Regions from separate parts of the Citrobacter pasteurii genome, predicted to be linked through region 3. Evidence: predicted binding sites of a transcription regulator. Region 3 holds the regulator's gene; each other region holds the start of a gene.
What was found. The regulator CRP, encoded in region 3, controls carbon source genes, mostly activating them, when cyclic AMP is high. The targets are predictions, from matches to a motif close to ATGTGANNNNNNTCACAT.
Positions count from the first base shown of each region.

Region 1: glpT (glycerol-3-phosphate transporter) is a predicted target of CRP. The motif match lies at 1,464-1,481, and genes of this name have one in related genera.
Region 2: I6L54_RS09680 (mannitol dehydrogenase family protein) is a predicted target of CRP. The motif match lies at 1,993-2,010, and genes of this name have one in related genera.

Region 1 covers NZ_CP077262.1:1,950,936-1,954,221, forward strand. Annotated here, with positions in the region: gene glpA (anaerobic glycerol-3-phosphate dehydrogenase subunit A) at 1-1,320, opposite strand, end outside; gene glpT (glycerol-3-phosphate transporter) at 1,593-2,951, shown strand; gene glpQ (glycerophosphodiester phosphodiesterase) at 2,955-3,286, shown strand, end outside.
Region 2 covers NZ_CP077262.1:2,013,047-2,016,332, forward strand. Annotated here, with positions in the region: gene I6L54_RS09675 (CobW family GTP-binding protein) at 1-317, opposite strand, end outside; gene I6L54_RS09680 (mannitol dehydrogenase family protein) at 437-1,903, opposite strand; gene uxuA (mannonate dehydratase) at 2,106-3,286, shown strand, end outside.
Region 3 covers NZ_CP077262.1:659,758-663,043, forward strand. Annotated here, with positions in the region: gene I6L54_RS03155 (YccS/YhfK family putative transporter) at 1-799, opposite strand, end outside; gene crp (cAMP-activated global transcriptional regulator CRP) at 851-1,483, opposite strand; gene I6L54_RS03165 (OsmC family protein) at 1,790-2,194, shown strand; gene I6L54_RS03170 (phosphoribulokinase) at 2,293-3,162, opposite strand; gene I6L54_RS03175 (YheU family protein) at 3,216-3,286, opposite strand, start outside.

The DNA.
Region 1 (3,286 bases), 1.3 Mb from region 3:
GGTGACGGCTTCACATTCACAGACCAGGCTGCGGTGCTGACGGTCTTCGCTCAGCCACGCTGGGGTACGATCCCCATGGCGATAGACAGCTGAACCGCGTAGCGGCGCAGGTAACGAAATAACGCGTTTAAGCGTATGCTCGGTAGATTCCTGTGAGCCAGGCAACGCGGTGTCTGCGGTTGTGCAAGGCTGGGTATTGCCCAGCTTACGGCAAACAGCATCGGTGGCCCATTCCGCCATCAGGCGGTAAGTCATCAGTTTGCCGCCGGTAATGGTGATAAACCCTTCCAGTCCGTCACGCTCTGCGTGATCGAACAGTACAATCCCACGGCTGACGTTACGACCGGTCGGATCGTCGTCGCTGGCCACCAGCGGACGTACGCCGGAGTAGGCGCGTAAAATGCGCGTTTTCGCCATAATCGGCGCCAGTTTCTCGCCTTCACGCAGCAGAATGTCGACTTCTTCTGCGGTGACGCGGTTGCTGTCGATATCATCGTAATCAATGTGCTGCGAGGTGGTACCGATCAATGAGATGGTATCGCCTGGCACCAGAATATCGGCGTCAGACGGTTTACGGCAGCGGTTGATGACATGCTGGTTAATGCGATGATCCATAATCAGCAACGAACCTTTGGCCGGGAACATACGGATGCTCAGATCGGCATATTCCGCAATGCGCTGGCCCCAGATCCCGGCGGCATTCACGACCACCGGCGCATGCAGAGACTGCATTTCGCCCGTCAGATGATTGCGCACGTTAACGCCGCAAACCGTCGCGCCTTCGCGAATCAGTCCTGTCACTTCATGCGCCGTTAAGATAACCGCGCCATGCTCACGCGCATCCAGCATGTTGGCGGCGGTTAAGCGGAAAGGATCAACCGTGCCGTCCGGCACTTTTACCGCACCAATCAGCTGTGGATTCACGGAAGGTTCGATAATACGTGCCTGCTGAGGGTCAATCGCTTCTGCGCGAATCCCTGCTTCTTCACAGGCGCGAATAAAGGTCGCCTGAAAGGAGAGCTCATCCTCCGGCAGGGTAATAAACAGACCGTCCGTTGGCTCAACGCAATGGCGGGCGATACGTTTCAGAATTTGGTTTTCGCTGATGCACTCACGGGCAGATTCAGCATCGGTGACGGCGTAGCGTGCACCGCTGTGCAGCAGGCCGTGGTTGCGCCCGGTCGCACCTGTGGCGATATCGTGGCGTTCTACTAAGATGACGCGCAATCCGCGCAGGGCACAGTCGCGTGCGATCCCTGCACCTGTTGCTCCTCCACCAATGATAATCACGTCACTTGTTTGCGAGTCGCGAGTTTTCATTGTTTTTCCTCACAGTTCGTTTTTTATCATTTAGCCACATAAAAAACATGGATTGTTTGATTTCGCGCATAATCGCTCATAATTCGAAAATGAAACGTGATTCCGTGCGCTTTTATGAACATTTGTCATAAATGTGTAACAATCTGTGCTGTAATTCACATTATTGCCTGGAATGTTTCCTTAACATCGCGGCCACACTGGGAGCGGTAGGGTTGTTACGGCAATCTGCAGTGTTTCCTTCGAATGAAAGACGGCCACGGAGGCTACTATATATGTTGAGCATTTTTAAACCTGCGCCACATAAAGCGCGTTTAGCTGCAGCGGAGATCGATCCGACTTATCGTCGATTGCGCTGGCAGATTTTCCTGGGAATATTTTTCGGTTATGCCGCGTACTATCTGGTACGTAAGAACTTTGCTCTGGCCATGCCGTATCTGGTTGAACAGGGTTTCTCGCGTGGCGATCTGGGTTTTGCGTTGTCCGGTATCTCCATTGCATACGGATTTTCGAAATTCATCATGGGGTCCGTCTCAGATCGCTCGAATCCGCGCGTTTTCCTGCCCGCGGGCCTGATTCTGGCTGCTGCGGTGATGCTGTTTATGGGCTTTGTGCCGTGGGCGACATCCAGCATTGCAGTGATGTTTGTGCTGCTGTTCCTCTGCGGATGGTTCCAGGGGATGGGCTGGCCGCCGTGTGGTCGTACCATGGTGCACTGGTGGTCGCAGAAAGAGCGTGGCGGCATCGTTTCCGTTTGGAACTGTGCGCATAACGTGGGTGGCGGTCTGCCTCCGCTGCTGTTCCTGCTGGGTATGGCCTGGTTTAACGACTGGAAAGCGGCGCTGTACATGCCTGCTTTCGGTGCGATCGTCGTCGCGCTGTTTGCTTTTGCTCTGATGCGTGATACGCCGCAGTCCTGTGGTCTGCCGCCAATCGAAGAGTACAAGAACGATTATCCGGACGATTACAACGAGAAAGCGGAAGAAGAGCTGACTGCGAAGCAGATCTTCATGCAGTACGTACTGCCGAACAAACTGTTGTGGTACATCGCTATCGCCAACGTGTTTGTTTATCTGCTGCGCTACGGCATCCTGGACTGGTCGCCGACTTACCTGAAAGAAGTGAAGCATTTTGCACTGGATAAATCGTCCTGGGCTTACTTCCTGTACGAGTATGCCGGTATCCCGGGGACGCTGCTGTGTGGCTGGATGTCGGATAAAGTCTTCCGCGGTAACCGTGGCGCCACCGGCGTGTTCTTTATGACGCTGGTCACCATCGCGACGGTCGTTTACTGGATGAACCCGGCAGGCAATCCGAACGTGGATATGGCTTGTATGATTATCATCGGCTTCCTGATCTACGGCCCGGTCATGTTGATTGGTCTGCATGCGCTGGAACTGGCACCGAAAAAAGCGGCGGGGACGGCGGCAGGCTTCACCGGACTGTTCGGTTATCTCGGTGGTTCTGTCGCGGCGAGCGCCATTGTCGGTTACACCGTTGACTTCTTCGGCTGGGACGGCGGCTTTATGGTGATGATTGGCGGTAGCGTGCTGGCGGTTATTCTGTTGGTAGTCGTCATGATTGGTGAAAAACGCCATCACGAAGAGATGCTGCTCAAGCGTAACGGGGGCTAATAGATGAAAACCACATTGAAAAGTCTCAGCGTGGCGCTGATGCTGGCAGGTATGGTTGTGAGCAGTGCGGCGGTTGCCGCAGATAAAATTGTCATTGCGCACCGTGGCGCCAGCGGATATTTACCGGAGCATACGCTGCCTGCGAAAGCGATGGCTTATGCTCAGGGCGCGGATTTTCTGGAGCAGGATTTGGTGATGACTAAGGATGATCATCTGGTTGTCCTGCATGACCACTATCTTGACCGCGTCACCGATGTTGCTGAGCGCTTCCCGGATCGTGCGCGTAAAGATGGGCGTTACTATGCCATCGACTTTACGCTGGATGAGATCAAATC
Region 2 (3,286 bases), 1.4 Mb from region 3:
GTGAGTAAATCCAGAATTTGTTTGGGATGCCCGAGACCGGTGGGCTCAATCAGCAGTCGATCCGGTTTTCCCTGACGTAACAGCGTATTGAGACCAACCTGCATGGGCAAACCATTAACGCAGCACATACAGCCGCCGGGGATCTCTTTGAGCATTGCGCCGCTGTCGGCGAGCAGCGCGCCGTCGATACCCACTTCGCCAAACTCATTGACCAGAACGGCCCACTTCTCTGCGGGATCTTTGTTGGCCAATAGATGAAGAATAGATGTGGTTTTGCCACTGCCAAGAAAACCCGTGATGAGATTGGTTTTAGTCACGTTTACTCCAGATTCATAAATTACCGTGATGGCTTTTAACAATCCTGGCGAAAAACGGGGGAAAAGAGAAGCGCAGAGAGGACGAAGACGAACTTCGTCCTGTTTAATGGCAGAAATCGTTAACTTTTTAACGTCTCGATGACCGCCTGATGTGCACCGTATTGGGCGATACGTTGCCAGGCTCTTTCTACGGTATCGACGAAGCGTGGGTTCTGTGCGAGGTCAGTGGCAAAGATTTCGTGCAGTGAAAGCAGCGCGCTGACGCGTTCTGATTCCGTACTCTGTTCGACGATAGTGCGGATTTTGTCACTCATCGGGTCACGAATATCGATAATTTCACCTGAATCATCAATCCCGCTTACGTAGCGCATCCAGCCCGCAATGCCGAGCGCCAGCAGCGGCCACTCGCTTTGGCGTGCTAAATGAACGCGAATCCCGTCCAGCATACGTTGGGGTAATTTTTGGCTGCCATCCATCGCGATTTGCCAGGTTTTATGTTTCAGCGCCGGATTGGCAAAGCGTTCCAGCAGGCTGTCGGCATACTGGTCTAAATCAACGTTGGTGATGCGCAGCGTCGGGGCTTGTTCGCTGAGCATCAGGCGATGAGCCGCTTCGCGAAATGCGCTGTCCTGCATACAGTCGCTGATATGCTGGAATCCCGCCAGATAACCGAGGTAAGCGAGAAACGAATGGCTACCGTTCAGCATCCGCAGTTTCATTTGCTCCCACGGCAAAACGTCATCAACCATCTGTACACCGGCCATTTCCCATTGCGGACGGCCGCTGACAAAATGGTCTTCAATGACCCACTGAATAAACGGCTCGCAGCTGATTGCGCAAGGGTCTGCCACGCCTAATTCGCGGGCAATTTCATCCAGTGATTCTTCAGTCGCTGCCGGGACAATCCGGTCTACCATGGTTCCCGGGAAACTGACGTGCTCTCGAATCCAGTTAGCCAGTTCAGGTGAGCGTTTCTCCGCCATTCCCAGTACGGCGTTTTTTACCACATGACCGTTGTCCGGGATGTTATCACAGGAGAGGACGGTAAACGGTTGCAGCCCACGTTGACGTCGGCGGTGTAGTGCCTCAACAATAATACCCGGTGCAGAATGGGGTTCATGCGGTACTTGCAGATCGTGAATAATGCGCGGGTTAGCGATATCGAGTGACCCCGTGGCAGGATCAATACAGTAGCCTTTTTCCGTAATGGTTAACGAGACAATCGCGACCTGAGGCTCGCAAAATTTTTCGATAATAGCCGCCAGTGAATCCAGCTTTGCATTCAGACACTCGTTGACGGCCCCGACGATAATCGGCTGGTTGCCGGCCGCACCTTTTTCCAGCACGGTAAATAAATGATCCTGTTCGCGTAGCTGGCTCATCAACCGGTCGCCGCTGAACAGGCTGATCTCACAAATTCCCCAGTCTCCGCCCTGCGAATTTAGCACCCGGTCGGTCAATAACGCCTGATGGGCACGATGAAATGCACCGAAACCAAAATGTACGATCCGCGTTTTTAGCTGTTGGCGATCGTACTGAGGCATCACGACATTTTCCGCAAGAGACGCTGAGGCAATAGTCTTCATTAAATACACCTGATTAACCATTAATTAACAATGGCAGTATAAAGTTATATGACAACAAATTGAATTGGTGTGCCTCATTTATCCGGGTAATGTGAGCTGGATCAATCAATGATGGGCGATGTGTTGATCGTATAGCGGATGCCTGTATGGTAGTCGTCATAAAAGTCGGTTAATTTGGTATAACAACTTGTGAGGTGAAGCAATGGAACAAACCTGGCGTTGGTACGGACCAAACGATCCAGTATCGCTTGATGATGTGCGGCAGGCTGGCGCAACGGGTGTTGTGACCGCCTTGCACCACATTCCAAACGGTGAAGTGTGGCCCGTAGAAGAAATTCAAAAGCGCCAGGCGATTCTGGCCGAAAAAGGGCTGACCTGGTCGGTGGTGGAAAGCATCCCCGTCCACGAAGATATCAAAACACAATCCGGCCAATATCAGACGTGGATTGCAAACTACCAGCAAAGTATTCGTAACCTGGCGACCTGCGGTATTGATACTGTGTGCTACAACTTCATGCCGATCCTCGACTGGACGCGTACCGACCTTGAATATCAGTTACCGGATGGATCCAAAGCACTGCGTTTTGACCAGATTGCGTTCGCGGCTTTTGAATTGCACATTCTGCAACGTCCGGGTGCAGAAGCCGATTACACCGCTGAAGAGCAGCGTCAGGCGTTGGATTACTTCAATGCAATGACCGCTGCCGACATTGAAAAGCTGACCCGCAACATTATCGCTGGCCTGCCTGGTGCCGAAGAGGGATATACGCTGGATCAGTTCCGCGCGCGTCTTGCTGAATATGACGGCATCAGCAAAGACGATCTGCGCAATAATATGGCGGTATTCCTGCGGGCGATTGTGCCTGTTGCTGAGGAAGTTGGCGTACGTCTGGCAGTGCATCCTGACGATCCGCCACGGCCAATCCTCGGTCTGCCACGTATCGTGTCGACCATTGAAGATATGCAATGGCTGAAAGAAACAGTTGATAGTATCAATAACGGTTTCACTATGTGTACCGGTTCGTACGGCGTGCGCGCCGATAACGATCTGGTAAAAATGATTGAGACCTTTGGCGATCGTATTCACTTCACACACTTGCGTTCAACCTGCCGTGAAGAAAACCCGAAAACCTTCCACGAAGGCGCACACTTGCAGGGCGATGTGGATATGGTATCGGTGGTGGCAGCCATTTTGAGTGAAGAGCAACGCCGTAAGAAAGCGGGTGATTTGCGTCCGATCCCAATGCGCCCGGATCATGGGCATCAGATGCTTGATGATCTGCACAAGAAAACGAATCCGGGCTACTCCGCGATTGGTCGCCTGAAAGGGCTGGCAGAAGTTCGCGGCGTGGAGATGGCGCTGAAAAAAACGCAGTTCTGCGA
Region 3 (3,286 bases):
AGCGAATCACCTGTTCGGCGTGGCTACGTTCGACCAGCTTTTGCACCTCTTCCGGCTGGTGGAGGCTAACGGAAATATGTTCCTGTAGATCGAGCGCCTCCTGAAAGGCACGTAGCAGGCGCTTATAATCGTTGTTGCGATGTGCCGACAGCATATGCATTTGCTGATAGCACTGGGTAATCAAATCCACCGCTTTTTGTTGGCGTACCAGTAGGGGAGGCAGCGCTTTTTCGGGATCGGCATGCTGGGTCAGCAGGCTGTACTTGGCCTCACAGTAATCGGCTAATTCGCGGTACAACAAACTGAGCGATTCGCGCAGCGGCTGCTCGCGCCACATCCAGAACCAGAACCAGTTGAACAGGCCGTACCATACTGTCCCCAGCGCATAGATCAGCAGTGGCTCCCAGACGGGCATGTTGCCGGCCAGACTCAGTGTGAAAATCGCCGCGATCAGCGAGGCGGGCAGAAGTCGCGCATGTAACGGGCTTAGCTCGGCGGTCACACCGAGAATCAGCGTCAGGCCGGTGAGGATCAGCGGCAGCGGTATAGTCTGTGCCAGCAGTAACTGCATAATCAGGCTGCAGCCGGCAAACAGCGACGCGCCTATAACCAAACGTTTGAAAAAGCGCTTATGCGGGGTATCAAGACCGGCAATATTGCAGCAGGCAGGGACGAGGGAGAATAAGAGCCCCAGATGAAGCTGACCGATGATCAGACCGACAGCCACAGGTAAACATAGCACCAGCGTCTGTCGTAGTGCGTAGTTGATCTCGGGGTGATAAATCAGTCTTCGCCACATCGGAGCAAACAAAAATGGCGCATTACTACGTAACACGCCATGTCGATGGGATTAACGCGTGCCGTAGACGACGATGGTCTTACCATGCGCGGAGATCAGATTCTGATCTTCCAGCATTTTCAGGATACGACCAACGGTTTCACGGGAACAGCCAACGATCTGGCCAATTTCCTGACGGGTGATTTTAATCTGCATGCCGTCCGGGTGAGTCATTGCGTCAGGCTGTTTCGCCAGATTCAGCAGAGTCTGGGCGATACGACCAGTTACGTCGAGGAAGGCAAGGTTGCCTACTTTTTCAGACGTTACCTGCAGACGACGAGCCATCTGAGAAGACAGACGCATCAGAATATCTGGGTTGACCTGGATTAATTGGCGAAATTTTTTGTAGGAAATTTCAGCGACTTCACATGCGGTTTTGGCACGTACCCAGGCGCTACGTTCCTGGCCTTCTTCGAAGAGGCCTAATTCACCAATAAAATCGCCCTGATTCAGATAAGAGAGGATCATTTCTTTCCCTTCTTCATCTTTGATCAGCACTGCCACTGAGCCTTTAACGATGTAATACAACGTTTCCGCTTTTTCACCCTGGTGAATCAGCGTGCTCTTCGATGGGTACTTATGAATATGGCAATGAGACAAGAACCATTCGAGAGTCGGGTCTGTTTGCGGTTTGCCAAGCACCATGCGCGGTTATCCTCTGTTATAAGCTGTCTCCAGAGCCAAAAAACAACCTGTCTCTGGGTTTGCAAAAATGTGCTTCCCGCTACCTGGGAAGGGGGCTGTCAATACGTGCGACGGCCTGTAATGTGATGTCCTCTGCATACATGCAGTACGTCAATGTATTACTGTAGCATCCTGACTGTTTTAGCATAGCTTTCGCCGTGTGTCTCCTGGTGTCTCGCTTCAGCATGACGCAGGTCGCCTTCCGTTGCGAGAATTGTTATGTACGCGTAATCTGTCAGGAAAATTGAAACATTGGAGTTACGAAATATGCAAGCGCGTGTAAAGTGGGTTGAGGGGCTAACCTTCCTCGGTGAGTCCGCCTCAGGCCACCAAATTTTGATGGACGGTAACTCTGGTGATAAAGCGCCGAGTCCGATGGAGATGGTGTTAATGGCGGCAGGGGGGTGTAGCGCCATTGATGTGGTGTCGATCCTGCAAAAGGGTCGTCAGGATGTCACCAACTGCGAAGTGAAGCTCACCTCTGAGCGTCGTGAAGAAGCGCCGCGTCTGTTTACCCACATTAACCTGCATTTCATCGTAACGGGTCGCGACCTGAAAGATGCTTCCGTCGCGCGTGCGGTAGATCTTTCGGCGGAAAAATATTGCTCCGTGGCGCTGATGCTGGAAAAGGCGGTGAATATCACCCATTCCTATGAAGTGGTTGCCGCGTAATTGCTGATGCCGGATGGCGGCGTTGCCTTATCCGGCCTACAGGGTGATGTTGAGTCGTAGGCCCGATAAGCGAAGCGCCATCGGGCGCTTTCCACATATCACTCTATCTTTTTGCCTTCCATCAGGCGCTGGACCAGCGGCAGCATAATCAATTCCATCGCCAGACCCATTTTTCCGCCCGGTACGACCAACGTATTGATATGCGAAATGAATGAGCCCTGCAGCATCGCCAGTAGCCACGGGAAGTCGATCCCTTCCAGATTACGAAAATGAATCACGACAAAGCTTTCATCGAGTGACGGAATGCTCTTGGCGGCAAAGGGATTAGAGGTGTCGACGGTCGGTACGCGCTGGAAGTTGATATGCGTACGGGAAAACTGTGGCGTGATGTAATTGATGTAATCGTCCATTGAGCGCACCACCGAATCCATCACCGCTTCGCGCGAGTGTCCACGCTCGCTGGTATCGCGGGTCAGCTTCTGGATCCACTCCAGGTTGACGATCGGCACCACGCCAACCAGCAGATCGACATGCCGCGCCACATTTTGTTGCGGGGTTACTACGCCGCCGTGCAATCCTTCATAGAACAGGACATCCGTCGGTTCAGGCAGCGGCTGCCAGGGGGTAAATGTTCCCGGAACCTGATTCCACGGTACGGCCTCATCATAGGTGTGCAGGTATTTACGCGACTGACCTTTGCCCGTCTGGCCGTATTCAATGAAGGTTTGCTCCAGCAGACCGAAGTCGTTAGCTTCGGGGCCGAAGTAGCTGATATGCCGCCCTGCATCGCGTGCTTTGCGAATCGCCATGTCCATCTCCGGACGGGTATAGCGGTGAAAACTGTCACCTTCCACCTCGGCGGCGCGCAGATTTAACTGTGCGAAAATTTTACGAAACGCGAGGCTGGTGGTGGTGGTCCCCGCGCCGCTGGATCCTGTTACCGCAATCACCGGATGTTTGGCAGACATAACAACTCCATAAACAGGTTGGTTTTTTATTATAGTCAGCCGTCGACAACCGATTATTCGCGAAACTGTTTCCGCGGCATAATGTTGACCGTTTCATGCAGTTCTGACCATACCAGGATGGCTT